DNA from 2 places in the Exiguobacterium sp. UBA1053 genome. Region 2 is predicted to be linked to the other one. Evidence: predicted binding sites of a transcription regulator. Region 2 holds the regulator's gene; the other holds the start of a gene.
The links. Region 2 encodes Rex, which represses fermentation and respiration genes when NADH is low (regulators of the CRP and FNR family bind a similar motif). Its sites were predicted from a motif close to TTGTGAAATATTTCACAA; they were not measured.

Region 1: a site for Rex is predicted at 3,319-3,336, ahead of cydD (thiol reductant ABC exporter subunit CydD). Genes of this name have one in related genera too.

What each region holds. Positions count from the first base shown of each region.
Region 1 is NZ_DCDO01000002.1:25,614-41,239, forward strand. It holds gene B3G15_RS00575 (glycosyltransferase family 4 protein) at 1-938, opposite strand, end outside; gene B3G15_RS00580 (KPN_02809 family neutral zinc metallopeptidase) at 1,132-1,974, shown strand; gene B3G15_RS00585 (hypothetical protein) at 2,080-2,226, shown strand; gene B3G15_RS00590 (nuclear transport factor 2 family protein) at 2,290-2,658, opposite strand; gene B3G15_RS00595 (Rrf2 family transcriptional regulator) at 2,681-3,163, opposite strand; gene cydD (thiol reductant ABC exporter subunit CydD) at 3,372-5,102, shown strand; gene cydC (thiol reductant ABC exporter subunit CydC) at 5,099-6,808, shown strand; gene B3G15_RS00610 (cyclase) at 6,934-7,572, shown strand; gene kynB (arylformamidase) at 7,613-8,236, opposite strand; gene kynA (tryptophan 2,3-dioxygenase) at 8,250-9,089, opposite strand; gene B3G15_RS00625 (amino acid permease) at 9,113-10,492, opposite strand; gene kynU (kynureninase) at 10,503-11,780, opposite strand; gene B3G15_RS00635 (TetR/AcrR family transcriptional regulator) at 11,889-12,518, shown strand; gene B3G15_RS00640 (DUF4385 domain-containing protein) at 12,568-13,020, shown strand; gene B3G15_RS00645 (hypothetical protein) at 13,088-13,387, shown strand; gene B3G15_RS00650 (MFS transporter) at 13,468-14,664, opposite strand; gene B3G15_RS00655 (acyltransferase family protein) at 15,026-15,626, opposite strand, start outside.
Region 2 is NZ_DCDO01000013.1:1,121,026-1,136,651, reverse strand. It holds gene tsaD (tRNA (adenosine(37)-N6)-threonylcarbamoyltransferase complex transferase subunit TsaD) at 1-980, shown strand, start outside; gene B3G15_RS13405 (hypothetical protein) at 1,009-1,578, shown strand; gene B3G15_RS13400 (haloacid dehalogenase type II) at 1,626-2,285, opposite strand; gene B3G15_RS13395 (flavodoxin) at 2,354-2,809, opposite strand; gene B3G15_RS13390 (winged helix-turn-helix transcriptional regulator) at 2,915-3,235, opposite strand; gene B3G15_RS13385 (DoxX family protein) at 3,419-3,817, shown strand; gene B3G15_RS13380 (flavin reductase family protein) at 3,837-4,430, shown strand; gene B3G15_RS13375 (hypothetical protein) at 4,577-4,999, opposite strand; gene B3G15_RS13370 (ATP-binding cassette domain-containing protein) at 4,999-6,900, opposite strand; gene B3G15_RS13365 (redox-sensing transcriptional repressor Rex) at 7,068-7,727, shown strand; gene B3G15_RS13360 (twin-arginine translocase TatA/TatE family subunit) at 7,727-7,924, shown strand; gene tatC (twin-arginine translocase subunit TatC) at 7,932-8,711, shown strand; tRNA gene B3G15_RS13350 (tRNA-Ala) at 8,817-8,892, shown strand; gene B3G15_RS13345 (S8 family serine peptidase) at 9,117-12,863, shown strand; gene B3G15_RS13340 (hypothetical protein) at 12,991-13,149, shown strand; gene B3G15_RS13335 (hypothetical protein) at 13,269-13,721, shown strand; gene B3G15_RS13330 (hypothetical protein) at 13,735-14,244, shown strand; gene B3G15_RS13325 (hypothetical protein) at 14,211-14,678, shown strand; gene B3G15_RS13320 (FecCD family ABC transporter permease) at 14,735-15,626, opposite strand, start outside.

The DNA of each region.
Region 1 (15,626 bases), on a different contig from region 2:
TAGCCTGTCATGCCGTACTGAACGGCGTCTCGGACACCAGGAGCATCATATACGATGGATGGTGTTCCGACCGCCGCCGCTTCAATAATAGAAAAACCTACGCCTTCACGTATGGAAGGGAAAAGGAGAGCGGTGGCACGACTCATCATGCGGCGCGTTTCTGTTTCAGTGACTGAATCGTAATATGTGATAGCATCCTTCACTTCTTTAGGAAGGGGAAGTGTAAGGTATTGCAAAAGATGAGAGCTGTTACGGATACCAATCAGCCAGAGGCGTGTCTCAGGAAACTCACGTTGGACCATGAGGAATGCCCCAATCGCATCTTGAAGTTCTTTTTCGTTCAGACGGTTGATATATAGAAAGGTTGGAACATGTTCTTTTAACTCCCATTCCTGTTCAGACCACGGGGAAAAGGAAAGTCCTGGCGGCAACATCGTGATATGACTGTTAGTAAAACCAGCACTTTGTAGTTCGTCTACAACAGAGGGGCTGACAGTCAAGGCATGACTATCTTTATACCAGCTTAACCGTCGAGTCTCTGTCCATTCGCCAAGCTTTGAAAAAGGAAACACAAGCGTCGTCGACCAACGCTCACGAATTAATTGATAAAGAAATAAAGTTCGTTTATGACGTGGAACATAAAGTGGTGTGAAGAAATGAAACCCATTCAAATGATCCAGAACTAAATCAATCGTTTTAGCATAAGACCAGTAATAATAAAGTGCATATGGAATAAGAGAAGCTGTCGTACCATAACGGAGGTAAGTGATACCATCTCGATACTCCGTCGGTGATCCGCCCTTGAATGAGACAGACAAATGGGTAACTCGGTAGGTAGTACTGACACGCCGCAACATTTCATGAATAAAAGTTTCAGCTTCTCCGGCTTGTGGATGTCGAGCATCACGCCAAGATAAAAAAAGTAGATGAGGTTTCATGTCGTACCTCCTTTGCGTAGAAAAAATTGGATCCGAAAGATCGGTTCTGCTACTAATCTTCTCTACAGTAGAAGGATATTCCTAGAAAATGCATCAAATCAATAGACTTCTGTTTCATCCATGATGTCCTGAAGCGTTACGTATAAAAGCTTTTGGGTAAAGAACAATAACGAAACGGGTAGGAGGAAAGCGCATGAAATGGAAGGGAAGAGAACGGAGTTCGAACGTCGAGGACCGGCGGGGAATGGGTGGGAAAGGAATCGCCGGTATCGGCGGTGGTGTCGGGATCATCCTGCTGATCGTCATCACTTTGATGGGTGGTAATCCAACTGAACTACTCGGAGACTTAACCGGTGGGGATCAGCAAAATACGACGTATGAGGAAACAGCGCAGGAAAAAGAAGCAGCGGACTTCGTCTCCGTCGTCTTGGCTGATACGGAACGAGTCTGGACGAAAGAATTTAAAGAAGATGGTAAGACCTATAAAAAACCGACACTCGTCTTATATACGGATCAAGTTAGTTCGGCTTGCGGACAAGCAGGGAAGTCCGTCGGTCCCTTTTACTGTCCCGGTGATCAGAAATTATACATTGATTTAAGCTTTTATGATGAACTGCAGACGAAATACGGAGCACCGGGCGATTTTGCGATGGCGTATGTCATTGCGCATGAAGTAGGGCATCATGTCCAGACGTTACTTGGAAAATCGGATGAGATCATGCCACTTCGAAAGCAAATGAGTGAGGAGAAGTTCAATAAATACCTCGTTCGATTCGAGCTACAGGCAGATTATTATGCCGGCGTCTGGGCGCATCACGCGCAAGGAGAAAACTTGCTCGAAGAAGGCGATCTTGAAGAAGCGTTGACAGCAGCCAATGCTGTTGGGGACGATACGTTACAAGAGAAAGGACAAGGATATGTCGTACCGGAAAGTTTCACTCACGGCACATCGGCGCAACGAGAGCGTTGGTTCCAAAAAGGCTTTGATAACGGCACGATCGAAGGTGGAGACACATTCAAAGCGAAGAATCTATAAAACGAAATAAAGACATACCTTTTGAAACATTTTCCAGTCGTTTCCGTAAAGAAGAGAGAAGGATTCAAAGGGGAGTGTCGAAGTTGAAGCACATCAGTCTATTTTTTGTTGCTGTATACGGCTGTCGTCGTATTGACGTACATCGTGTCACGATTTGCGCCAAACTTGTTGGTATACATGGTCTATATCGCGATTGCGTCGTTACTCGTCATCACGGGCTACTTGCTGAAGCGACTCGTAATCAAACGTTAGAAATCAAAAAAACTGTGTTCTGCTTAAAAGCGGGACACAGTTTTTTGCTGATATGAACTTACCTTATGAACGGAACATCGTCGGATCATCTGGAACGTTCTCCAGGTAAGCGATCCGTCCGTTTTCATCGAGACGTGCGATATCTTTTCCGTCTTGCGTGAAGACACTACCGTCTGCCCGTTTTCCGCAAACTGCCCAGCGTGTTTCATACGTTCCTGGTGTTGTTTCTTCCCAGCCCGCATACATGTGCTTAATGTCTTGATTCGCTGTAAACACATGACGGACGAACTGTTTCCAGGCGTCGATGCCATGCTTTGGTTGTCCGTTCAGAACGAACGTGATGTCTGTCGTGAATAAGGAAACGAGATCCTCAAAAGCTTGTGCGTCCGTACGTGACGCGTCGAATAAGTCAAAATAACGATTCAATACCATAGTAAAAACCTCTTTCTGTTCATTAAAGTGTCATCATCCGGTCTGTGATTAACGCATGCAACCGTTCTAAATGTTTCGGTGGACAGGAGGCATCGATTGCTTGACGGATCGATCCGATCGATTCGCGCTTTAAAGTCGATTCCCACGCCTCTTCCGCCTCTGTCATCAGATTCGAGAGTAGACCGATTTCCTGTTCCTGAATTCCCATCAAATCCTCGAAGACACCGCTTGACGCATACAACGTCTGCTTGCCTTCAATTGCTTGATAAACGTCAAAGATTTGAATTTCGTCTGCCGGACGCCGTAAGCGAAAGCCCCCTTTGACGCCCGGTACGGAATACAACAGATCCGCCTGAACGAGTTTTCGTAAGAGTTTTTGAAAATAGGTTGGCGAGGCACCGAGTTGCTGGCTGATGAATTCACCGGACAACACAGCGCGATCCGGAAGGAAGGTCAAGAGCAACATCGCATAGACGGATTGCTCAACCCCAGTTTTCATTTGCATGAGAAGTCTCCTTTCGTTAAACGTGGATAATGTATATCCATAATTGTTTTATTCGAAAGGATTGTCGAGTCATATGCTCTCACAAAACCGTCACACCTTTTCGACAGCATCTGCATGGCATCCCCGTTCCGGATTCGGTATACTGAATGTACGATATGTGAAAATATTCACTAAAAGTCGTTCACACTTTGTGAAAGGACGTTTGTATATGAATCCATTAAAAGGAATCGTTAAGATTCCACGCAGTATTCTCATTCAATTCATCATGGCAGCTTTCCTGATGGGGGTTGCGGTCGTCGGTCAATCGTATGGTATCGTGTTGACGGTTGATCGGATTTTCCTGAAGGAACAACCGTTTGAAGCCGTCATTCCGTTACTACTCGTCGTCCTCGGGATGCTGTTGCTCCGGGTCGCCGTGACGTATTGGAACGGTCGTCTCGGTACGACGTTATCGGCACACATGAAGCAGGCGCTTCGGGAAGCACTCGTCGCGAAATACACGGGTCGCTCGGTCGAAATGATGCTACAAGGGCAAGCAGGACAGAAGGTCAGTGTCTTGCTCGACGCAGTAGACGAGATGGACAGCTATTACAGTCAATACTTGCCGAAAGTCGTTCAGACGACGATCGTTCCCTTGATGGTCTTGATCGCGGCATTCAGCTATGACTGGATCACCGGTCTCGTCATGATGATCACAGCACCGTTCATTCCGTTGTTCTATATCATCATCGGAATCATGACGCAAAAGCGGGCGGATGCTCAACTCGAGAAGATGACGGCATTCTCGGGAACATTCCTTGATACGTTGCAAGGACTGACGACCTTGAAGTTATTTGGTCGTGCGAAACGACAACGTGACGTCATCGAAAAAAGCAGTCTTGATTTCCGGGATGCGACGTTAACGGTCTTGAAGCTCGCCTTCTTGTCATCGTTGATGCTTGAGTTCATCTCGATGCTCAGCATGGGAATGATCGCACTTGAAGTCAGTCTACGCTTGATTCTGTTCCAAAGCATCACCTTCATCCCGGCATTCCTGATGCTCGTATTGGCACCAGAGTACTATCTTGCCTTAAAAGAGATGGGTGCTGCCTTCCATACAGGACGCGGTAGTGTCGCGGCAGCGAAACAGATTGCAGCCGAACTAACGGCAGACGATCGTCCTGTTGCCTTTGGTCAATCAGAACTTGCGATGAACCGTCCACCACGAATCGTTTTGGATGAAGTTGATTTTACGTATCAAGAAGGACGTTTTGCCTTACAAGACGTGACACTTGCGATTGAGCCGTATCAAAAGGTGGCGTTGATTGGTCGCAGTGGTGCCGGTAAGTCGACTGTCTTACAGTTGATTGCCGGACTCGCGGATCCAAAAGAAGGACGGATTCTGCTCGACGGGATTAATCGCAGTCAGGTGGAGGAAGCGAGCTGGTTCCGTCAGTTGAGCTACATCTCGCAGCATCCGTATCTGTATGCCGGAACGCTGGCAGAAAACATCGCGATCGGTGAACTCCGTCAAGCGACGCCGGAAGAGATCTTTGAGGCGGCGCAGGCAGCAGGGCTCGAGGAGCTGATTGCGACGTTACCTGAAGGGATCGACACGGTGATCGGAGAAGGTGGACGTGGTCTATCAGGTGGCGAGAAACAGCGCGTTGCGTTGGCACGCGCGTTCTTGAAACGACCGAACGTCATCGTCTTTGATGAACCGACGACAGGACTCGACGTCAAAACGGAGCGATTGCTTCAACAAGCGATCGAACAGCTTGGACAAGCAGCGACAGTCATTACTGTCGCACACCGCCTGCATACGATCGAGCGCTCAGATCAAATCGTCGTTCTCGACGGCGGACGAATCGTCGATCGTGGCACCCATGATGAATTGCTTGGTCGCGATTCGGAATATGCGCGGATGCGTAGCGTCCAGAGAGGGGAGGAAACACGATGAAGGAATTATTAGGAGTCTTTCGGTTGATGGTGCATCAAAAACGCGATATCGCCTGGTCGATCTTCTTCGGTGTCCTCGCCGGTGTGACAGCGGTCGGTTTATTCGCAGCAAGTGGATACCTGATTTCAAAGGCAGCCTTGTTGCCACCGATCCAGACGCTCGCTGTCTTGATTGCCCTGCAAAAAATCTCGAGTCTGACGCGCGCCGTCAGTCGGTATGCGGAACGTTATTATTCGCACCGGGCGACGTTTACGATCCTTAGTGATATCCGGACGTCGTTCTACCGGAGACTCGAGCCGCTCGCGCCAGGAATTTTCGGTAAATACCGGAGTGGGGACTTACTTGCTCGGATCGTCGGTGACGTCGAAAGTCTGCAAAATACGTTCTTACGTGTTCTCTATCCACCGATCGTCTTGTTGCTGGTCTTCTTCTGTACGATCTTTTTCGTCAGTTTCTTCTCGTGGACGATTGCCGGGATTCTACTACTTGGTTTGATTCTGACGGGTTTCTTGATTCCGGGTTGGTTCGCGTACCGCGAACAGCGTTTCGCACGCTCAGTTCGTGTCCGCCGTGGTGACTTGTCGACAGAAGTGACAGAGTTGTTCCAAGGCTATCGTGACTTAAAGATTTACCAGCAACTTGATCAAAAAGAACAGGACCTGAATGCCGTCGCGAAACGATATGTCGAGGAAGAAAAACGTAATGGTTTACACGCTGTTTCGAACTTGGCTTTGAATACGATGGTGACGCTCATCATCTCCTGGCTCGTTTTGGGTGTCGGTGCCTATTTCGTCGCGAGCGGACAACTCGAAGGGGTCTTCCTTGCCTTACTCGTCATGACATCACTGACGGTCTTCGAGAATGCGGCACCGATGGCGATCTTACCCGGCTTTTTTGAAGACAGCCGGCATGCTGCGAAACGACTTGATGAAGTCGTGACCGAGCAAGAAGAGCCAACTTATGACACGTTCGTTCTTGATCAGGCACTATCCTTTGAAACGAATGCATTGACGTTCACGTTCCCTGATGCACCGCGCCCGGTCTTACGTGACGTTACCGTCTCGATTCCTGCCGGCAAGAAGACGGCAATCGTCGGGGCGAGTGGTTCTGGGAAATCCACGTTACTTCAATTGATGTTACGGATGTATCCGACAGACGGATTAACGATTGCTGGTCAAGAGAGTCGGACGGTTGATCCGGAAGGGCTTTGGCAACACGCAAATGTCGTCTTGCAACAGAATCATTACTTTTATGGAACGCTTCGCGATAATCTATTGCTCGCGAACGAAGCAGCAACGGACGAGGCGATGCGTCAAGCGCTCGATGATGTCGGATTAACGACGTTCGAATTAAACGATCGTATATTTGAAAAAGGCGAGAACTTGTCTGGAGGAGAAAAGCAACGTTTAGCAATTGCTCGTGTGCTCTTGCGGGAAGCGTCGCTTTACTTGCTTGACGAACCGACGTCTTCCGTCGATGCTTTGACGGAACAGATGATTCTCAATCGATTGTTCGCACGGGCAGCGGACGCGACACTTGTCCTCGTCAGCCACCGGTTAGCGGGTCTTGAAGCGATGGATCAAATCATCGTCATGGATCAAGGTCACGTTATCGAAGTCGGAACATATACCGAATTGATGGCGCGACAAGGAGCGTTCTATGAGTTAAAACAAGTCGAACAGTCCGTGTTTGCTCCGATTGGATAAAGATATAGGATTGGCGATGACCCAATGTGGTGCATCGCCTTTTTTAGTTTATAAGGGAGAGCTGAAAAAGGCATGACAGTCTACTTTTGAAATGGTAAAGTCTAGAAAAAACGCGGAGGGATTTCATGCGCATTACACAATCATCTATCGTCGTCGATCAGACAACCGTTTCATACGATCATTTTCAAATGGGATCCAAACAGGTCTGCTTCTTGATCTCGGGAGCATCTTATTTGTACGACCATCCTTACTTTTACTATAGCCGGATGGCGTTACTAGCTCGAGACATCGATGTCATCTGTATTCACTATGTGACGGAAGATTTATTTTCGATGTCAGACACTGAATCGAATACCTGCATGACGCGCCGGGTCGACGCTGTCGTCTCTGAAGTGCTGGCGACACATACATACGAAAACGTTCAGTTCATCGCAAAGTCGTTAGGAACGATTCCGCTAGCGGCATTACTTGCTAAGCCGAGTCTACAGACAGCACGCTTTGTCTTCTTAACACCCGTCCTGACTGAAGTGGCTGAACAAATCGCCAATTCGTCGCAAGCTGGACTCCTCGTCATCGGAACAGCCGATAAGTTTTATGATGAAGCGGCACTTGAAACGTGTCGCACCTCACAACTGACGATTGATATCATGGAAGGAGCCAATCATTCCTTGGATCAAGGATTCGAGGTTGATCCATCGCTTGCGGTCCTAGGACATGTCGTTCGTCAAATCGAAGCGAGTTTGTTCGAACCACTACCTAAGTAACAAAAAATCCGTCCAGCAGAGCGCCTGCTGGACGGATTTTTTAGTATGGACGAAGTAAGGCACGGACGGGACTACCGTCGCCGTCGACGAGCGGAAGTGGAACAGCGTTGAGGTGGTAATCACCAGGCGTGATCGCATCCAGGACGAGTCCTTCAAGGATATGGACTCCATGCTGCGCCAGTGCGTGATGGGCCGCCATTTCCTTACTATCGATCGCATCGACGCTTGGTAAGTCGAGACCAATCAGCGAAATCCCGAGTTCTCCGAGACGCTCAGCAAGACTTGGCGTCAAGACGGGAATCGTTTCTGGGAACGTTGATTTGTCGATCCAACCATCCGTTTTGATGATCAAGCGCTGGACATCATTTAGCTCAAAGCCATCTAAATCAGCGGCTGTGATTTCTGTACGACCTGGTAAGTAAATGACGCGCGCATGTCCGATGTAGAGATCCGGATCAAGATCGATGATTTTTTGTCCGGCATCCTCAAAATGAAACGGCGCGTCGACATGAGTGCCAGTATGCAGACTCATCGTTACCTTTCCGACGTTAACGGAACCGGTGTCTGCCTTATTCCATGTCAATGTCGCTTCAAACGGTGTATCTCCCGGCCACGTCGTGACGTGGCGATCAAGTGGTTGTGAAACATCAATCCATCGTGTCATCGCTTCATCCTCCTCATAATGTCGTGCGGACTGACCACAGTTCCGGGAAGAATCGGTGGTCGAGCACACGTCGTAGATAACTGACACCAGAAGAACCGCCCGTTCCTGGCTTTTGTCCGATGATCCGTTCGACGGTACTCATATGGTTAAAGCGCCACATCTGTTGCTGGCTCCCGATATCCAGTAGTTTTTCACCGAGCTCATACAGATCCCAGTATTGTTCAACATCCCGATAGACGCTTGCCCAAGCTGCTTCGACACTTGCATTCGGCGTCCAGTCTTGCGTGACATCACGATCAAGGACGGATTGGTCGATCGGTAGCCCATGGCGCGCCATCGCTCGGATCGTTTCGTCGTAGATGCTTGGTGTCTTCAAGTCTTCGAGCATCATCGGATAGAGTGTTTCGTCATGCGCATACACTTTTAGCATCTGCTCATTCTTGAAGCCGAGCGTGAATTCGATTTGACGGTTTTGATACGATTGAAAACCGGATGAGTGACCAAGCGCGTTACGGAATTCTAGATATTCGGCAGGGGTCAAGGTCGACAAAACATTCCACGACTGAATCAACTGGTGCTGAATCTTTGAGATACGTGCGAGCATCTTAAACGACGATTCGAGATCATCGTTTGCGACCGCTTGCGTCGCTGCTCGCATCTCATGCAGGATCAGCTTCATCCAGAGTTCACTCGTTTGATGAATGATGATGAACAGCATCTCGTCATGATGCCCCGATAATCGATGTTGACTCGTAAGCAATGGATCTAGTTGCAAATAATCCCCGTAAGACATATCTTTCTTAAAATCCGTTTGAATCGATGCTTCAATAGACGTAGGATCTGTCTTTGTCATTCCCATTCATCCCCTTTATCATGTTAATTCAGTTTTCGTTTTTCAGCGGTCTGTGGTTGTTCCGGATGCGCCCGTTTCCAGAAGAAATAGGCAATCGATAAGAACACTAACCACGGTACACCAAACTTCAAGACGATTTGGAAATCCGTGAACCATGTCGTCAGGACGAGTGCGAATAACAACAATGCACCGAGGGCAGTCAGATAGGGATAGCCCATCATCCGAACCGGTAACGTCCGTCCACCTTCACGTTCCCAGGCTTTACGGAAGTACAGATGGGAGATGAAAATCATGAACCATGTGAAAATCGCCCCGAACATCGAAATTCCCATCATGAATGGATAAGAAACGCTCGATTGACTGCTGATGATCCCCGCGAGAAAAATCCCAAGTGTCGACAAGGCGAGTGCGAAGAGCGGTACACCTTTTCGATTCAAACGCCCAAATACTTTTGGCGCATACGTTGCCTTCGATAACGAATACATCATCCGTGTCGAAGCATACAGTTGACTGTTCATCGCAGACAGCGCCGCCGTCAGGATGATGAAGTTCATGATGCCGCCTGCATACGGAATCGATAGCATCTCCATTACTTTAACGAACGGACTTTGATCGACACCGCCTGCTTGTTGCCATGGAACGATCATCAACATCAAAGCAATCGTGATGACATAAAACGTCGAGAGACGGAATACCGTCGCTTTTAATGCTTTCGGTACGGCGACATCTGGATCCTTCGCTTCACCAGCGGTGACGGCAATCAATTCCGTTCCGAGGAAACTGAACAGGGAGATGAAGATCGCAATCCAGAGACCCGAGAAGCCGAATGGCATGAAGCCACCATCATTCGTAAAGTTTTGTGGACCGATCTCAGGGCTCGGACTACCGATGACCAAGTAAGCACCAAGCAGGATGAACAGTAAGATGGCACTAATCTTAATGACCGAGAACCAGTACTCAAAGGTTGCGAACGTATTGACTGTCGTAGCATTGATGTAAATCAACGCGGCAGCGAATACGAGAATCCAGACGACCCCGGGAACGTCCGGGAACCAGTATTTCATATAGATGGCGATCGCACTAACTTCAACGCCGATTGCGAGAACGTTTGCGATCCAGTACGAATAGCGGACGAGAAAACCCGCGTACGGACTAATGTATCGTTCGGCAATCGTACCGAACGAGCCAGATGTCGGATGGGCGACCGTCATTTCAGCCAGACAGCCCATTAAAAGTAGGACGATGAAGGCGCCGACTGCGTAACTGATCAAAACGCTCGGTCCAGCAAGCCCGATTGCAAGCCCACTTCCGAGGAAGAGACCGGTACCGATCGCGCAGCCCATTGCAATCATCGTGAGTTGACGTGTCTTGAGTTCACGCCGTAGTTCAGTAGGTTGTTCCATGGTGTACTCCTTAAGCAACGACTTCGCGTTCATTCGCGAAACGTTCGTATTCTTTATCTTTCATGATTCGTTTAAGTGTCGCGACGACGTCATAGACATCGGTAAACGTATTGTAGAGCGCGACGGGTGCTAGACGGACGATGTTTGGTGCCCGGAAATCGGGAATGATCCGATTTTCCTTGAGTGCTTTACAGATCCGTGCTGCTTCCGGGTGCTCGAGGCTGAGATGCGCCCCGCGGCGTTTATCATCGATCGGATTTCCGATGACGAAACCGTACGATGTGAGTTCCTGCTCGACAAGGTCCATCATGTACTGCGTCAGCGCGAGTGATTTTGTCCGAACGGCTTCGATACCGACTTCGTCAAACATCTCTAATGCACCGATTTGTGGAGCAAGACTTAAGACGTGTGGTGTGCCGATTTGGAAGGCACCGGCATGCGCCGCCGGTGTCATCGTATGATCCATATCGAACTGCTTATCCTTCCGCGAACCAAACCAGCCCGTCAGACCAGGCAACGTTCCGAAATGACGTTCGTGGACGAATAATCCACCAACTGTTCCAGGACCACCGTTCAAGTGTTTGTAATTACACCAGTAGGCAAAGTCGACGCCCCAGTCATGGAACGCGTGGGGAACGGCTCCGACGGAATGACAACCATCAAAACCAATCAGGATGCCACGGTCGTGTGCTGCCTTCGTCAAACGCTCCATATCGAGAATTTGTCCACTTCGGTAAAGTACCGCCGGCAAGACGATTAACGCGATATCATCCGTCATCGCGGCGATGATATCGTCTTCTTCTAAAAAGCGACCGTCCCGACTCGGTACTTGGATGAGATGTGTCTCCGGATCCAGACCACGTAAGCGAAGTTGGCTTTGGAGGGCATAGATATCCGACGGGAACGTCAGCGCATCCGCTAAAATCTTATCTCGTCCTTCTGTTGGTTGGAAGAATGTCGCGACGAGTTGATGGAGATTGACGGTCGTCGAACCAGTGACCATGACTTCTTCCGCTTGTGCGCCGACGAGCGGAGCGTTGAGAGCAGCGAGACGTTCCGATAATTCAAACCAAGGATGACGTCCTTTCATCCAGCCATCGATTCCGAGTTCTTTCCAGTCTGATAGCGACTCGAGCAACGTCTTCTCGGCACGCTTCGATAATAAGCCGAGCGAGTTTCCGTCCATATAGATACTACCCGGTTGCAGATAAAACTCATCACGATAGGCAGCGAGTGCATCTTGCTCATCCTGAGCAGCAGCATCGGTCCGTTTTGCTTGCAGTGTCATACGTCATCCTCCTCAAATGAATGCTCAATCAATTTTGACAAAAGCGTAGCAAACAAATTGACATTGTGTCAATATTATCGAATAGAGAAAACAAAAGGAGTGAAGGACATGTCATCTTCTCAACCAGAAAAAATCGATAAACGACATCTGCGCACAGTGCGGACACGCGAAAAACTGTTGAGTGCGGCACGTGACGTCTTCTTAGAACAAGGGTTTCAAACGGCAACGATTTCACAAGTGATCAAACAAGCTGGCGTCGGCTACGGAACAGCCTACGTGCATTTTGAAGGGAAAGATGAGTTGCTCGTCGTCCTGATGGAAGATGTCATGAGTCGCTTCCATGCGATTGCGGAACGAACATTTGAACCGACGACGTCGCTAGAGGCAAAGGAACGTATCGTGACGCAAGCTACGGATTTCTTACGTCTCGCGGAAGAAGAACGAGCGATGCTACGGATCGTTGAGCAAGCAATCGGCGTCTCTTACATCGTCCGTGCGAAATGGAAAGCGATTCGAGAACGCTTCATTGATCGGATCAGTCAGGATATCCAGTATGCGCAGGAGACAGGACTCGCGCGACAAGATGTCGATCCGAAGCTCGTCGCCCGTGGCTGGTTCTTCGCGAACGAGATGTATTTATTCGAAGTCGTCCGTGAAGAAGCAACAGCGACGATTGAAGAGATCGCACACGTCTTAGCGACGATTTATACGCAAGGACTCTACCGGATCGAGGATTGATGAACGGACAGGAAGGGAACGTTTCAAAGTAGAAGGGAGCGTGACCGGGATGCCATTTGATTACGATCTCGATTTCAAGACGACGGATTTTCGCAAGGAGCCGGAAAAGTACCGGGTTGGACGCGGGGAGCAAGGGGTCTTACTCGTCGAACCTTATAAAAGTGAGATTTTGCCGCATTGGCGTTTTAAGACGCCGGACATCGCGAAGGAATCGTCTGAGAAAATTTATGAGATGTATTTAGCTTATAAAGAAGACGGAGACTTCGTCGGTATGGATATGGCGCGGAAGTTCATTCAGATGGGACATACGCGCGCACGACGTTATGCGAACTATAAGGGTGGGCGCAAATATAAAGATAAAGAGACCAAAGAATTGCACACGCGCGAGATCGACGAAGAAAAAGCAAAATCTGCGGCCATCTTCCAAGAAAAATGGGATTTGATTCGGGCAGATGAAGAATACCTTGAACTTAAACGTGCGCATCAAAAGCAGTACGGATAAGTCATTTCAAAATAAAGGGAATCAATTCAAACCATGCGATACTGAAAAGAAAACGGGAGGCATGTGTATGAATCGTTGGTGGGTTCCGCTGTATCCGATTGGTCTGTTTTTACTGATTGATCACTTTTTCTATGATATTTCAGTGACGTGGCTCATCGTGCTTGGTGTCGTGAGCGTCCTTTTGAGTGTCCGTTCGAATCGACCATCCTTTTCTTCGTATCGTCCGTTAATGATTGGGACGCTTTTGATCGGCTATGGTCTGATGCCGTGGTTGACGCTGGATTTTACAGGAGTCGTCTTCGTTTTCTTGTTAACAGAAATCGTTGCAAAACTGCTCGTGTCAAGAACAGAGGAACAATCCGTATGACGGACGAATATCGCTAAACGAAAAAAGCCTCGACTGCTCTGTCCGATGGGATGGAGCAATCGAGGCTATTTTTGATTCGTTTAAGAACTCTGTTCGACCTTGGCAATCAATCGTGCTTGACGTTTCTGCCAGATGAACGATCCGATGAACGTCACGACGAGGAACATCAGACCGAGTGCAAACGGATAGAGAATATTGACGTCATATAGGACACCCGCAAGCGTCGGTCCGAGCACGTTCCCGATGCTCATGTAGGCGTTGTTCATTCCCATAGCAAAGCCTTGCTCATTACCAGCGAGTTTTGAAATCATCGTATTCAAGACAGGACGTAAAATTGACGTCGCGAGGAAGATGACGAGGGTGATCGCAAAGAATCCACCGTAACTTGATGTCAATAATGACAACAGGAAGCCGAGCGCTGCGATGAACAGGAATAGGTTCAAGACCTTTCCTTCTCCGAGACTACGTGACAGCTTATCGACGATGAAGATTTGAGCAATGACACTGATGATCCCGGTCGACGTCACCATGATCGCGATGTCTTTCGGTGAAGCACCGAATTGGTCATCGACGAATAGACCAAGTACTGATTCGTATGCCATGAGACCGAAGCTCATGACGAGTGTAATGACGAGCGGTACGAAGTACGGTTTCTTAAATGATGTCCCCAGTTTCTTGAGCATCGAACCTTCGTCTGGTGCCATCGCTGTCGCATCGTGTTTTTCGCTTTCTTGAAGTAACAGGACGCTGAACAAGACGGCTGCCCCCGAGACGATCGCTGAGACGAGTAGTGGCAATTTTAAGTCGTATTCGGCAAGGAATCCACCGATTCCAGGACCGATGACGATTCCGAGTGACATCGCAGCTGAGACGTAACTGTTTCCTTTTGCGCGTTGATCCATCGTCGTGATGTCCGCGACGTAAGCAAAGATGGCTGGAATCAGAAGGGCGGCACCGGCACCACCGATTGCGCGCGAGATGTAAAGAACCGTGACGGAATTTGAGAAGTAGAAGACGAACATCGAGAGCGTCAAGCCGATCAATCCATAGATGATCATCTTGCGACGACCGTATTGGTCCGCCCATTTTCCGGCAATCGGTGACATGACGAGCTGTGCTCCGGCAAAGATGGCGATCATTAACCCAGCTGCCGTCCCACCTTGTCCAATCGAGGCTAAGTAAGCGGGTAGAATCGGAATGATGATCCCGAAGCTCCCGACCGCAATAAACATATTGATCATGAGGACCGTTAATTTTTTTCGTTGATCCGCGTGCAAGGGGACCCCTTCTTTCGACCCGCTTTCTGTAAGCGGTTATTTGTTTCACCTTCATTATCTTAGATTCAAGCTAAAGGACCTGTCAATGTAGACGAGTCGAGGATTCGAAAAAGGGGCTGACTCAAAAAAGAATGACGCGTCTTTTCACGCCCTTTCCTCAGGCGAGACACAAGCCAGTTTTCCTGCTTCATTCAAGCAGAAAAACGGGTCTTGTTTGTCTCTGACAGCGCAAGATGCGCTTTTCCTGTAGGAGTGGCGTGTGACGCGCCATTTTTTGTGTTACGAGATAAGGGTGGCAGATTTTTATTCTGCCACCCTTATCTTTGTAGAGACTGACTTTTGAGTCAGCCCCGGTTCAGATTTATTGGTCTTTTTTTAATAACCATTTAATGTTCGGTGATAGCAACGGTCGGAAGATCGTCACGACGGGTCGACTCGAGAGCAACCAGACGAATCCGGTAGCGAGCAAGAAGGACAGTCCGATCAGTAACAGGGGCGACTCCGTAATGGCTGGTGGAACCGAATCACGGAACAAACGGACGATGAACGAGTGAATCAAGTAAATCGCAAGCGTCTGGATGCCGATCTGGTCGAATCGATCTCCGAATGACCGGTGTGGCACGAGCAACAAGACCGAGAAGATCATGATCGTACTGACGGCATAGAGGAACAATTGAATCGCTGCTCCCTTTAGAAGCGAGACTTCAAATTCCCCATAGGTGTCGCGGTAGAAGAGCCAGACCGTATCAAATCCATTTTTTGTCCAGAGAATCATGAAGACGGCAATCAAGAGCGAGACGATTAGTCCGGTCAGTCGACCGATCGGTGCTGTCATCTGCTTTCGCCAGCCAGCGTCAGTTAACCAACCACGCTCTTTGACGAGGTAACCCATCAAAAAGAACGGATAAAAACTGACGACTTTTTGTAACGACAGGAAGTTCGTGATCGAGTCTGGATTGGCA
Region 2 (15,626 bases):
AATCGAGTTGCGACGAAACGGCGGCTGCCGTCGTCCGTGGAGGAACCGACGTCTTATCGAACGTCGTCTCGTCTCAAATCGAAAGTCATAAACGATTCGGTGGCGTCGTGCCTGAAGTGGCTTCACGGCATCACGTTGAACGGATCACATACGTCATTGATGACGCCTTGACGGAAGCGAACGTCACGATCGACGATATCGATGCGATCGCCGTTACGGAAGGACCTGGACTGGTCGGAGCACTGCTCGTTGGTGTCAGCGCAGCGAAGGCACTCGCCTTTGCGCACAATAAACCATTGATCGGTGTTCATCATATCGCAGGTCATATCTATGCGAATCGTCTCGTGCAAGAGCTTGAGTTCCCACTCGTCTGTTTGATTGCATCAGGTGGACATACGGAACTGATCTACATGCCGGAAGACGGTGTATACGAAGTCATTGGTGAAACACGGGATGATGCCGCCGGGGAAGCATATGATAAAGTTGCTCGAACGTTGAAGTTACCGTATCCAGGTGGTCCACGAATCGACCAATTGGCACAGACCGGTCAGGATACGTTCCATTTTCCACGTGTCTGGCTCGAAAAGGATTCGTATGACTTTAGCTTCAGCGGTTTGAAGTCAGCAGTCATCAATGCCGTGCATAACGCCGAACAACGTGGGGAAACGATCATTCCGGAAGATTTAGCCGCGAGTTTCCAAGCGAGCGTCGTCGAGGTACTCGTGACGAAGGCGGTCCGTGCCGTGAAGGATAAAGGGGGACGTCAATTACTGCTAGCTGGTGGCGTGGCTGCCAACAAAGGATTACGCCAAGGTCTCGAAGCAGCGTGTGCGAAGGAAGGAATCGATCTCGTCATTCCGCCGATGCACCTGTGTGGAGACAATGCAGCGATGATCGGAGCGGCTGCGATTCATCCGTATCGCGCGTTACGCTATTCGACACTTGCCATGAACGCAGAACCTGGGCTAGATTTAAAGTAAGGAATCCGAACAACTTGGGGGAAATGGAATGAAAAAAGTCATCATCGCATTGTTAGCGGTACTGGTCATCGTCGCGATCGGACTTCAGATCCGAGAAATCGTCAACGCATACCAAGTCGCCTATAAGGAAGAACTCGTACCCGATAAAAAAGCGGTCGAGACGAATACGAAACAACGTCCACTTTACGAAATCGGACGAGCAGAAGGGGAAAAGACCCGGATTCAAAAGTTATATGCTTTTGATCAGACAGTCAATGGTAAGCTCAGTAACGTCGTCATCGTCGATCGGAAGTATGGTTTAACGAACAAGGCGAGTGATGATTATTTCATGATTGCTTCCGGAACACCAGTGACGGATCAAGAAAAGAAGTCATTCGAACCAATGATTCAAAAGATGGATGCAGAACAAGTCCAAGCCGAGGTCATCTCAAAGCATGAGGTGACGGCTGTCGAGAACAATAAAAAACGGACGTTGACGTTATTTAAGGTCTTCTATAAGGATACGGATCAAAACGAATACCTCTTCTTCATCGAAAAAGAAGGCGGTCTGAAACTCGATCTATTCAAGAAGGGTTACTCACGTTTGTCTAATTACTAAATCCATGAAAACAGCGGATTCCTAAATAGGAGTCCGCTGTTGTTCGTTCATTGCCATTCAGTGATACCCGTCAAGTCATCATAGATGCGATCGGGATCGAGATTCAATTCCTCGACCGGAAGTCCATTTCGATTGATCCATGCCGTTTTGAAGCCGAAACTCTTCGCCCCGGTGATATCCCAACCGTTCGAGGACATGAAGAGGATCTCCTCGCGTTTTAGACCGAGCGTGTTTAAGGCATGCATATAGGATGCAGGTGCTGGCTTATACTGTTTGATATCATCGACACTGACGAGATGTTCGAACCGATCGGCTAAGCCTGACTGCTCAATCAGCGGATCGAGCATATCATGGGAACCATTCGAGAAGACGACCAGACGCTTGTCCGCCATCGTCTCGAGAACGGAGCTGACTTCAGGATATACATCAAGCGTCAGGTACGTCTCCATTAACGTCGTGATTTGTTCCTCGGTCACATGGAGCTTTAGTTCAAGTAACGTATAGCGGAGGGCATCTTGTGTCACTTGGCTGAACGGCACATACTGTCCGTTCAATTGCCGGAGGAAAGAGTACTCCAATTGTTTCTCCCGCCAGCGTTTGCTGATCGCTTCTCCGTGATCCGGATAAAGCGCTTCGGCTTGTTCTTTGACGGAATGGACATCGAATAATGTACCGTAGACGTCAAAGACGAGTGCTTGAATCGTCATAAAACATTCATCTCACTTTCATAGAGTCTGCTTTAACGATTCCCTTACAGTACGGATTCAAACGACACTCAAGAATGAACCTGTTGTAAAAAGCGATGAAACGTTTGCGCGAACGCACGACAAGCGGCTTGTTTCTCCGGGGTATTCGGATCAAACTCAATCTTCAAGCCATCCGTGACGAGGGTCGCCCCAGCTTCTTTTAATGCGTCTTCAATCAAATCAACGGCTGCGCAGTACTTCGGATAATCAAGATCCCCCGAACCAAAAGCCGCCGCCGGTATCCCTTGTAAGGATTGTTCCCGGAGCTCCTCGACAAAATCTTCTGCTTCATATGGTAAATCACCGTCTCCCCATGTATATGAGCCGAGTAATAGACCATCAAAACGTGATAGATCCTCCCCGACGAATTGATCTAGTTCCGTGATTGTCACGGTGACATCGTGTTGCTCGAGTTCATGTTGAATGAGCGAGACGATATCTTCCGTATTCCCGGACATGCTGACGAATCCAATCGCGATATGCATGTATCTTCCTCCTTTCACTGTACTTCTCTACTTTAATTGATAATGATTATCAATGTCAAAGGACATATAAAAAAGCACCTTCCAAAGAAGATGCTTTTCTATACATTAGTCTTGTAGTTCGGCCCATTCCTCAATGGAACGAATGACCGGTTCGAGTTGGCGCCCTTTGTCGGTCAAACTGTATTGAATCTTAATCGGACGATCGGGAATGACAGTCCGGATGACGATGCCTTCCGCTTCGAGCTCCTTCATACGTTCCGTGAGCATACGACCTGATAATTCGGGAATGGCATCTTGAATCTCATTGAAACGACATGTCTTCGTCAACAAGTGACGTAAGATCAGACCCGTCCATTTCTTACCTAAGATTTCAAAGGCATGTTCGACTTTGGGACAAAGAGCCGGTTGGATTGCGACTTCTTCCATCAGCACTCATCCTTTCTATAGTTGTAGTATACCCGCTTCTGCTAAAAAAATCGAATCATTTTACTTAATGTAACGTCTTGAACTAAAACAAATCTATTTACTTTTAGTAAGTGATAAGATATAGTCTGTTTATTGAGTTACTTAAAGTAACTAAAATACATTAGGTAAAAGGAGAAGAGAGAAATGATGGATACAGGACTTTTAATTATTCGTTTAATCATCGGCTTAACGTTCGCTGCACACGGGACACAAAAATTATTTGGTTGGTTCGGCGGACACGGAATCGCTGGAACAGGCGGTTGGTTCGAATCAATCGGCATGAAGCCAGGGAAGGCACTCGCGATTACAGCAGGTCTTGCTGAATTGATCGGCGGCTTGTTGTTTGCAGGAGGCGTATTCCTCTGGATCGCAGCACTCCTCATCATCGGATCGATGCTTGTCGCGATCGTTAAAGTACACGGTGCGAATGGTTACTGGGTGACGCAGAACGGGTACGAATACAACATGGCATTGATCGTCATCGCGCTTGGTGTAGCGATGATCGGTGCTGGAGACTATTCACTCGCTGCACTCATCGGGTGAAGAAAAAGGTGGGTCATTCATGAAGTTCGAGGCATCAACGCTTAGCGCAAAAGACAATTATAAATTACTGATCGGAAGCATCATTCCGCGTCCGATTGCTTTCGTGACAACGCAAGGAGAAGACGGGACGGTCAACGCCGCACCCTTTTCCTTCTTTACGGTCGCATCAAGCAGTCCGCCACAACTGGTGATTGCCGTACAACGGACGGATCAGGGTCAGAAGGATACGGCACGTAACATCTTGGCGAAACAAAGTTATGTCATCCATATCGTCAGCGAAGAGATCGTCGACGCAGTCAATGAGACAGCAGCGCCACTTGCTTATGGTGAAAGTGAGCTCGAACGGACGGATTTGACGCTCGTCGATAGTGACGCGATCGAAGTACCCGGAATCGCCGAAGCGAAAATCCGCTTCGAGATGCGCTTGACGCAACACGTCGAGCTAGAAGGTGCCGATCTTCTGATTGGGGAAGTACTGCGTTATCACGTCGCGGATGAACTCGTCGATTCGTTCCGGATTGACGCAGCAGGATTGAAGGCTGTCGCTCGTTTAGCAGGGAATGATTATGCGACGATCGGGAAGACGTTTACGATTGCCCGACCGACAAAATGATAGAAGTGTGAATGCCTGATGCATCGTACGATCCATTTCGACGAGGAACGTTTCGATTCAAACGAAAAGGAGTGGAGAGACCGGTCTAGCTACCGGAATCTCCACTCCTTTTTCTCATGTCGTTCATCTGATTAAGCGATAGGACTTCAAGGTTGCGGATCGATTTCGTTTGAAGAGGCTTCAAGACCATGACGTTTACTGTACTGATAGCCATCGAGCAAATAAAAGACGATCGCGAGTGCCCAAATGCCGACACAGCTGATCAAGAAAGCGGTGAGCGGTGAGACACTACCGTAATACGATAAGATCAACGGGTCAGTGAGTTCGACGAATAGCTGTGTCGTCAGGAGCGTACAGCATAATCCCGAAAGTAAACTGACGAAAAGACCGCTCCATGTCTGGATGACGAGACCGATCATACAAGAAATCAGGAGGAACAAAGGAAGCGCGGCATTAAAAGCATCTGGCCGGATGAAGGTGGACACATAGTCCGCATACATCGGTACGAAATAAAGGATGCCGGATAGCAGTCCTTGAATCAAGTTGATGAAAAAGCTTTTCGTCCGCATCAGTGTTGGTTCTCCCATCGTTCCATCAATTCGAGTAGATCGACATCAATTTGGTCACGTTCTGCTGAAAGAGCTGTCGCTTTCGGAATATCATTGAAGATTTCCGGTTCACAGAGTAATTGTTCGATTTCTGCCGAACGCTGTTCGAGCCGCTCAATGTCTTGTTCGAGCTGTTCGATTTGCTGACGGCGCTTGCGTTCTTCTTTCTGTGCTTCCTTGTCGATCGTCTTCGACGCAGTGACTTTTGCGGCTTTTGCTTCCTCTGCTTCAAGACGCGCAATCTCTTCTTGCTCCGCTTTCTTCTCCGTGTAGTACGAATAATCACCGAGGTATTCCGTCACGCCGGCTTCACTCATCTCGATGACGCGGGTCGCGATCCGGTCGATGAAGTAACGGTCGTGAGAGACGAATAGCAATGTCCCTTCGTAGTCGACGAGCGCATTTTCGAGGACCATCTTCGAATCCAGATCCAAGTGGTTCGTCGGCTCATCGAGGACGAGGACGTTCGTCTTCCGGAGTTTCAGTTTCGCGAGCGCGAGACGTCCGCGTTCGCCACCGGATAACTCATGGACGATCTTGAAAACATCGTCACCGCTAAATAGGAATTGCCCGAGGACAGACCGAACTTCTTGTTCACGCATCAGTGGCCATTCGTTCCAAATCTCATCGATGACACGGTTCCGGTCATTGAGTTCCGCCTGCTCTTGATCGTAATAGCCGATCGAGACGCCGGTTCCGAAACGGAAATCACCGAAGAGGGGGCGTAAGCGACCGACGAGGACTTTTAGAAGCGTCGACTTTCCGATTCCGTTCGGTCCGACGAGTGCCAGTGATTCACCGCGTTGCAAGCGGAAGGTGATGTCTTTTGAGACAGCTTCTTCGTAACCGATCGCCAGTTGATTGACTTGCAGAACGTCATTCCCGCTCTGTTTTTCAATCGGGAAGGACAGGACCGTGCTACGCTCATCTCCATCTGGACGATCGAGTCGGTCGACCTTTTCGAGCCGTTTCCGGACACTTTGGGCACGTTTTGTCGTCGTCGCCCGGGCGATGTTCCGTTGAATGAAGTCCTGCATCTTCGCGATTTCTTCTTGCTGCTGTTCAAACTGCTTCATTTCCTGATCGTATAAGGCCGCTTTTTGCTCCAAGTACTTCGTATAGTTCCCCGTGAACTTACGACAGACATTGCGCGACAGTTCGTAGACGACATTGACGACTTGGTCGAGGAAGTACCGGTCGTGCGAGACGATCAGGACGGCACCACGATAACCACCGAGGTAACTTTCGAGCCACGCGAGCGTATCGATATCGAGGTGGTTGGTCGGCTCATCGAGAATGAGAAGCTCTGGTGCTTGTAAGAGCATCTTCGCTAAGGCAAGCCGTGTCCGTTGACCACCGGATAATGTCTGAATCCGGCGCGAATAATCATCCGGATAAAAGCGCATACCGTGCAGGACGGAGCGGATATTTGCTTCGAACTGATAACCACCCGCTTCTGAGAAGTCGTGTTGCGCTTGATCATACGTCTTCAGGAGACGATCGTACGCGACCGGGTCGTTCAAGATATGCTCCATACCCATTTCAATTTCCATCCGGCGCAGTGTTCGTTCTTGTTCCTGAAGATGTTCGAAGACGGTCAGCATCTCGTTCCAGATCGTCTCGTTCGATTCAAGACCACTGTCCTGCGCGAGATAACCGATTTTGACATCCTTGCCTTTCATGATGTCACCTGAGTCATGACTGAGTTCGCCAGCAATGATTTTGAGCAAGGTCGATTTACCGGCACCGTTTCGTCCGACGAGCGCAATGCGGTCGCGCTCTTGTACTTCCAATTTGATATTTTCTAAAATCGGCTCGACGCCGAATGATTTCGAGAGTTGGTTGACTTGTAAGAGTATCATTTCCATCCATCCTTCCACCCTTTAGTCTATCACGAACAAAAGCGCGAGGTCCTGCGGAATATATTATTTGTGACTCTATGTGAAGTGGTTTACAATCAAGGAGAGTAGAAAGCTTTTTGCAAAGATTTGGGTGCCACGATGGATGTGGCCGAAGGGGGAACTGCAGGATGAATGGACCAGACACAAAAATTCCACAAGCGACAGCAAAACGGTTGCCGCTATATTATCGCTTCATCCAAAGTTTATACAATTCAGGCAAGCTCCGCGTCTCTTCTGCTGAGTTAAGCGAGGCGGTGAAGGTTGATTCAGCAACGATTCGTCGCGATTTTTCCTACTTTGGGGCATTAGGGAAGAAGGGGTATGGATACAACGTTCAACATCTCTTAACGTTTTTCCGCAAAACCTTGAATCAAGATGAGGTGACGAATGTTGCCTTAATCGGGGTCGGTCATCTCGGAACAGCGTTTGCAAATTATAACTTTTTAAAGAATAATAGTACTCGGATAGTCGTTGCGTTTGATGCGGACGAAGAGAAGGTCGGAACAACGACGCATGACGTTCCAATCTATCATGTTTCGGACATGAAAGAACAAATCGAAGCGAATCAGGTCGATGTTGCCATCTTGACGGTTCCATCCCAGTTCGCGCAGTCAGTAGCGGATGAGTTAGTCGAGTATGGTGTGACAGGCATCCTGAACTTTACGCCTGCACGGTTGAACGTGCCAGCGAGCGTCCGGGTCCATCACATTGATTTATCGATCGAGTTGCAGTCGTTAGTTTATTTCATGAAGCATTATTCGCAATCAGCTGAAGGAGTGAAATCATAATGGAAAACCTTATTCCGCTCACACTAGGTATCGGACCTGCGAGCATCGGATTAATCGCGGTCGTCGCGTTGATCATCTTTGGACCGAAGAAGTTACCAGAATTCGGACGTGCTGCAGGTCAGACATTGAAAGAGTTCAAGAATGCCACGAACGGCATCATGGACGACGATAAAAAGGACGAACCGAAAGAGAAGTGATTGAATCATGACGGTTGATCAAGAGCAAAGCATGACGTCGCACCTTGACGAACTCCGAAAGCGGATCGTCTGGTCGCTTATCATCGTCGTCGTCCTGTTCGCTGTCGCATTTCCGCTCGTCCGACCGCTCGTCCGCTTCTTGCAAGCAGACTTAAAAGAGCTCGGTATCGGTTTGAATGCCTTCAACGTCGCCGATCCTTTAATGTTGTATTTGAATCTTGCGTTCATTATTGCGCTGATTTTAGCGTCACCGTTCTGGATGTATCAACTCTGGGCATTCGTCCGACCAGGACTTTATGACAAGGAGCAAAAAGCGACATTGACGTATATTCCGGTCATCTTCTTTCTGTTTTTGGCTGGCGTAGCCTTCTCGTATTTCTGGTTGCTTCCCTTCTTGCTTGAAGTCTCAACGGATCTCGGGAAAGAGCTCGGAATCGAACAAGTCATCGGAGTGGAGAACTACTTCAGTTTCTTAATCCGGTTGACGATGCCGTTCGGTCTTCTTTTCCAATTGCCGGTCGTGACGATGTTCCTGACACGTCTGGGTCTCGTGACGCCATATTTCATGCGAAAGAATCGGAAATATGCGTACTTTGCGCTGTTCGTCGTTGCGGCATTGATCGCACCGCCGGACGTGACGTCACACTTGATGATCTCGGTTCCATTGTTCGTTCTCTATGAGATCAGCATCTTGATTTCTGCGCGAACGTACAAAAAAGTCTTGATCCTCGAGCAACAGGCAGAGCTTGAACGACAGGCGGATTTGATGCGTGAATTGAATAAATGAATCGTGAATTCCTTCCAACGATTTTTGGAAGGAATTCTTTTTTATGAAAGCGTTATTTTTATATTGATAAAGCAGTTAGTGATACGTATACTAAAGATAATTCATGGGGGCTTAGCTCAGCTGGGAGAGCGTTTGGCTGGCAGCCAAAAGGTCGTCGGTTCGATCCCGATAGTCTCCACCAATACCAAATATCCAACTCCTCGAGGCGTCGAGGAGTTTTTATTTTTCTCCCAGTTAAATTCCTTAAAAATATAAAATGTCATGTAAAACAAATAAATTAAAAAAATAGGCAAATATAAATTGTTTATTTCCATTAAATTCATTAAACTAAATATACAGAATTTTCGTTTAACTGTTTTATTAGTAGTACTACTATGGTTTTACAGAAAAGGGGAAAACGAACGCATGAAGAAGAAAATTGCACTTATGGCAGCCGTCTTAATGACGTCTTCCAATCTAGTCAGTGCGCAAGGTGCACTGTCGTCGCAAGACAAAGCAACGGGTCAAAAACCGCAAGCGCTCTCGCTGAAGAAATCGGGGCAAGAGAAGCACTACAAACAATCGGATAAAGTCCGTGTCGTCATCGAGATGGAAGAGAAGCCGGCGATTCAAATCGCACAAGCTCAAAACAAGCGGTATAGCACATTGAGCAATGCCGAAAAAGAGTCGATCAAAGATCGCCTCGTCAACGTCCAAAAATCAGTCAAGTCAGCCATCGCTAAAAAGGCGATTCCCGTTACATATAAGGAAAGCTTCACAACCGTCATCAACGGATTCAGTGGTGAAGTCAAGTTCGGGGACATCGAAGACATTAAACAACTGAGCGGAGTCAAGAGCGTACATATCGCCCATGAGTATGCGCGTCCGGAAGTTGCTAAAGGTGCAAAGCCAGACATGCTGTACAGCAAGGACATGGTCAATGCGAAGGAAACATGGCAGGACTATGGTTTTAAAGGGGAAGGAACAATCGTTGCCGTCATCGATACGGGAATCGATCCATCGCATAAGGACATGGTCTTGAGCCCAGAGACGAAGATTGATTTGACTTCTTCGAAAGTCGATAGTGCGAAAGAAACAAAAGGCTTAAAAGGAAAGTACTTCACGGAAAAAGTACCGTACGGCTATAACTATGCCGATCACGATAGCGAAATCCGTGATTTAGGTGCGGGCGCATCGATGCACGGGATGCACGTCGCGGGTACGGTCGGAGCAAACGGCGATGAAGCAAACGGTGGTATCAAAGGGGTCGCTCCGGAAACACAACTCCTCGCGATGAAAGTCTTCGGAAACGATCCAGGAATGCCATCGACATTCAGCGATATCTACATTAAAGCGATCGATGATGCGATTGCACTCGGAGCCGATGTCATCAACATGAGTCTCGGATCGACGGCATCGTTCGTCAATGCAGATGATCCAGAACAACGCGCAATCGTCAACGCGATGAACAACGGCATCTTGTGTGCGATTTCTGCTGGTAACTCGGCATTCGCAGGTCATGGTGCAGGTAATCCGTACACAGCGAACCCGGATATCGGTGTCGTCGGTGCACCAGGTTTAACGAGCCAAGCACTCCAAGTCGCATCACTCGAAAATACGAAATTGACACTCGAAGGCATGGCACTGACGATCGACGGTCAGGATGCTGGTTATTTGGCATACCAAAAACAAGATTCACCGAATCCGATTGCTGTCTTCGATAAAGAGAAGAAGGATGTCGTCTATGTCGGTGACGGTCAAGCTTCGAACTACGAAGGTAAAGACGTCAAAGGGAAAGTCGTCTTCGTCGTGCGTAACGGTGGTTTCAACTACGGTATGATCCAAGCAGAAGCTGAGAAGCAAGGGGCAGCAGGTGTCATCGTCCGCGGTCGAGTCGATCATGGGGATTACGTCAGCATGGCGCTCAACAATCCGACGATTCCACTCGTCACACTCAGCATCGCAGACGGAAACGATCTTGAAGCAAAAGCAAAAGAGGGCAAGGCAATCGCTGTCACGTTCGACGGAAAAGCAGTCTCAGCCGATAACCCGGTCGCAGGACAAATGTCTGACTTCACGTCTTGGGGTGTCACACCAAGCCTTGACTTCAAGCCAGAAATCACGGCACCAGGTGGAAAAATCTACTCGACGCTCAACGATAACGAGTATGGTGTCATGAGTGGGACATCGATGGCGGCACCACACGTCGCTGGTGGAACGGCACTCGTCATGCAACGAATCGCGAAGGACTTCAAAGTCGATGGTGCGACACGCGTCAAACTCGCGAAGAACATCTTGATGAACACGTCGCGTCCGCAACTCGATCAAGGAAAATACAATGCGCAGCTAAAAACAGGCAACTTCTACTCCCCACGTCGTGAGGGAGCTGGATTGATGGATCTTCGTGCTGCCATGAAGACACCAGTCGTCGTCACAGAGACGAAGTCAGGTGAAGGTAAGGCATCCTTGAAGGAAGTCGGCGAGAAGTTCACGTTCACACTTGATTTGAAAAACTACAGCAGTGAAAAAGTGACATATAAGTTAGCCGGAACGGTTCAATCAGATCTCGGTGCAGAAGGATCAAACTTCCTCGAAGCAAACGGCATCTTTAAAAAGGGAACGATCGGTACGGTGGACGCGAACAAGGGCACATATCCGATCTCATTCGCAGTGGGCTCGAAGAAAGCAAGCTCGGTCTCGATTAATCCGAAGAGTTCAACGAAAGTCAGTGTATCGGTCGATCTAAAGGATACAACGGACTGGGCAAACGAACTTCCGCTCGAACAAGTCTTTGAGAACGGCTACTTCGTCGAAGGATTCGTCCGTTTGATCGATACGAAGAGTAAGAATCCAGAATTGACCGTTCCTTACGTTGGCTTCAAAGGGAAATGGGATCAAGCTCCGATTCTAGACGCACCATTGTACGATGAAGACAACACGTTCTATGGTTTGACAGGTCTAGCGACAGAAGTGAAGGATAACTTCGAATTCCTCGGCGCAAACGCTGCTGGCGATGTCGTCGCGAACAAAGTCTCGTTCTCACCAAACAACGATGGTAGCGCAGATGAAGCCTTCCCGATCATCTCGTTCCTCCGTAATGCGAAAAAAGTCGAGTACTCGATTCTTGACCGCAACAAAGCAACGCTTCAGAAGCTCGATACGCAAACGGACGTCGTCAAGAACTACTATGATAGTGGTTCAGAGGACGGATACACACCAGTCACAAGCGCTGCTTGGGACGGAACGATCAACGGGAAACCGGTCAAGGATGGTCTTTACTACTATAAAGTCAAATCCGTGATCGATTATCCGAATGCAAAATGGCAGTCGAACCTCTTCCCAGTCTATGTCGATACGAAAAAACCAGCCGCAACCGTGAAATGGGATGCGTCGAAATCAACGCTCTCATGGACAGCAGGTGACCAAGGAACAGGTGTCGCGTCATACGATATCCTCGTCAATGGTAAGAGTGTCTTGAAACAGCCGCTTGCTGCAACAGAAAAAGCGTACACGTTGACGGATCTTCCAGAGCGCGCGAAGATTGCCTTCGTCGTGAAGGATTATGCAGGAAACAGTGTGAAAAAAGACGTCAACACGACAGGTGTCGATAAAGCGGTACCGAACGTTCAAATCGATACACCGGTCGCACTTGGTCTTGCGACATCAAAAGTCATCAACATCGCAGGTCACGTCTCTGATGAATCAGGCATCAAATCGTTCAAAATCAACGGAAAATCCGTTAAATTGCGTTTCGATGCAGCCCAGCAAAACTATGCCTTCAGCCACGACGTGACGTACACGACGGATGGCGTCAAGTCATTCAAGGTCGAAGCGTATGATGGTAAAGGAAACCGTGTGGCGTTCAGTCGTCAAGTCATCATCGACACAGAATTACCGACGATTCGCGTCACTGCACCAAAAACCGTTTCAAGCAAAACAAAAACAGCCGAGATGAAGATCGTTCTTCGCGATAACTACAGCGAATTACGCTTTGACTTCAACGGTAGCGCGGAATACCGCCGGGCGTTCAAAGAGCCGTACGAGATGAAAGCCTTCAAAAAGACAATCACGAAAAAAGTGACGCTCAAGAAGGGGAAAAACACGTACAACTTGAAACTGAAGGACCTCGGTGGACACGTTGTTACGAAAACGGTCGTCATCACGAAAAAATAAGGAACAAAAGATGAAGTCAGGCGGAAATCCGTCTGGCTTTTCTTGCGTGCCGAAGCGCCTTGAAGGGTTTATGAGATGAGAAGAGGGGGAATTTTAAGAACAGAAACAAGTCAGAGGGGGAACAACCATGAATCCGTTCACGACCTTAATCGCCTTCATTGTAGGGTGTCTCGTCTTATATCTCGGTATCCGCGACAAAAACGGTTGGCTGATCGGTGTCGCGATGATACCGCTCGCGATCGTTGCCTATAGCGTCATCTATCTGATCATTCAGGTCAGTGCGTAGTCTTCATGGAAAACGTCTTACCCTAAGCGGTAGGACGTCTTTTTTTTCGAAAATCGTACTACAGATGAAACCAATCTAGTAAAATGTAAGTATATGACAGTATAGAGAGGTGGATGATCATGGAACACGTACATACACAAACGGATGCATTGGCAGCGCTGTACGAAGAGATGCATCAGAAGACGAAGACCGTCATGTGGGTCATGCTTGCAGCATTCTTAGCGCTCAGTAATACACTCGAGAAACCAATCTACGCGATGATCGTCCCGTTATTGTATTTTGGCTATGACATGTTACTACAACGGAAGCGGTTCGCGCTTGTCGCGGAATACACATCAAAGGATTCAGCAAGACGGCTCTATCAGGTGCATGTGTTGATTGGCATCTTACAGTACGGAGCACTCGCCGGTCTGATCGTTTGGGCAGTCGATCGCCCGAATACATCTTTCTTGATCGGTCTCGTCATCGTCGTCATTCCGTTCTACTGGCTCTGTCGAAAAACGTTAGAGTTCATCTCACGAAAGATTGATCCAACGTATATCACGGAAAAAGAAATTCACAAAGCGCGCTAAGGGAGAAGAGGCTATGCAAACGGCTCGTGAAGAACGTCTACAAAAACTTGCGCTCGCGTACCGGGATGTCGAGTGGCTCGGCACACGCTGGTACTGGAACGTGCTCTTATTCATAACAGTCGGTATCCTGATCGAGTGGACCGACATCCCCTTGTTGATTTTGACGATTCCAGCCCTTTTTCTCGGCTCTGATTTTCGCTACCAACTAAAAAAACGAAAAATTTTAGACGGCTACATCTCAAAAGCGCAGGTCCGTCGCCAATTTTTACTACGCATTGGTAGTCACGTCCTGCTGTACGCGATCTTAACGATCGTCATCACCCAGACGATCGAAGGACCGTTTTGGCAGATGCTTGTGGCAATTTTTACGATTTTAACACCGCTCTATTTCATCAGCGAATGGATCATCCGACGCGACGGAGCGCGTGATCCCGATTATATCAGTGACGGAGAAGTAGCCCGCTTCGTCAGACAGAAAGGAACATCGCAATGGAACACCTATTCGAGCGACAAGCACGTCTGAATGTAATGAAACGTCCGGTGCGTGTCGTCGCCTATTTCTTTTTGATTCCTGGACTAATTTTTGCGATACCCGCTTGGTTTGTGCCGGCGATTGCATCCGTCTTTTTCCCAATCATGCTCTTTTGTCTTTGCGCGACGGCAGTCGCTCGAGAAATCGTCCGGCTACGACTCATGAAGTCGTATTTAACAACGACTATCTATCAACAGACTGTTCAAAAAGTAGCTCGTCTGACAATCATCGGTTATGTTGTTGCGTGGCTAATTGCCGTCGTCATGCTGTCGATTCCAAGTGCCCCTGGTTATTTATTTGTCATCTTCCTCTTTTGGGTTGGGGGAGTCAGTTTCAGTGTCAATCGAATGAATTGGACAGCAAAACAAATCGATCCGGCGTACGTGACGATGGGTGAAATCGAACGTGCGTGGTGGAAACGATAAAATCAAAAAATCCGCATCAATCAGCGAAAAAGAAGCTGTTTGATGCGGATTTTTGATTATTTCTTCAACAGTAGATAAATGAAGTACGGTGCTCCAATCAAGGCGACGACAATCCCAGCCGGTACGCCGTCTGGTCCCGCGATGTTGCGTCCAATCGTATCAGCGAACGCAAGCAACCAGCCGCCGAGTAAGAGGGCAATCGGCAGAAAGAACTGATGCCGTGGTCCGACGAGGGCGCGGGCGATATGCGGCGCCATCAGACCGATGAAGGAAATTCCACCGGTGACAGAGACGGCAGCAGCGGCAAGCGCGACGGCTGTCAACAAGAGTTGGATCCGTTCTTTTTCAATCGCGACGCCAACACCGATTGCGACCGGTTCATTCAAGGCAAGCAGATTGAGCTTATTCGCCTTATAGAATGTCAGTGGAATCAAGACGAGTAACCACGGTAAGAGTGAGTAAACGAAAATCCAGTCCGTTCCCCAGATGTTACCGGCAAGCCATTTGGCGATGAAGTCGACCTTCTCGCGACGCGTCGATGAAATCAGGATGACCATGATTCCGGAGAGCGCCATCGAGAAGCCGACACCCGTTAAGATCAAGCGAATCGGTTGGAGTCCTTGGACACGGTCGTACGAGAACAGGTAGATCGCTGTCGCGGTGACGAGTGCACCGAAGAAGGCAGCGATCGGTAACAGATAGATGAATGACCCGACATCGGTCGGGAAGTACAGGAAGAACAAGGCGACGGCGACGCCAGCTCCCGTATTGATGCCGATGATACCAGGATCAGCGAGTTCATTGCGGGTGATTCCTTGGAGAATCGCACCGGATAAGGCGAGTGCCATTCCTGCCATGACGGTGATGAGCAGTCGGGGCAAGCGGAGCGAATACAGGACGAACTCCTCTTTGAATGATCCGTTTCCAAGTAACGTCGGCAGTAAACGA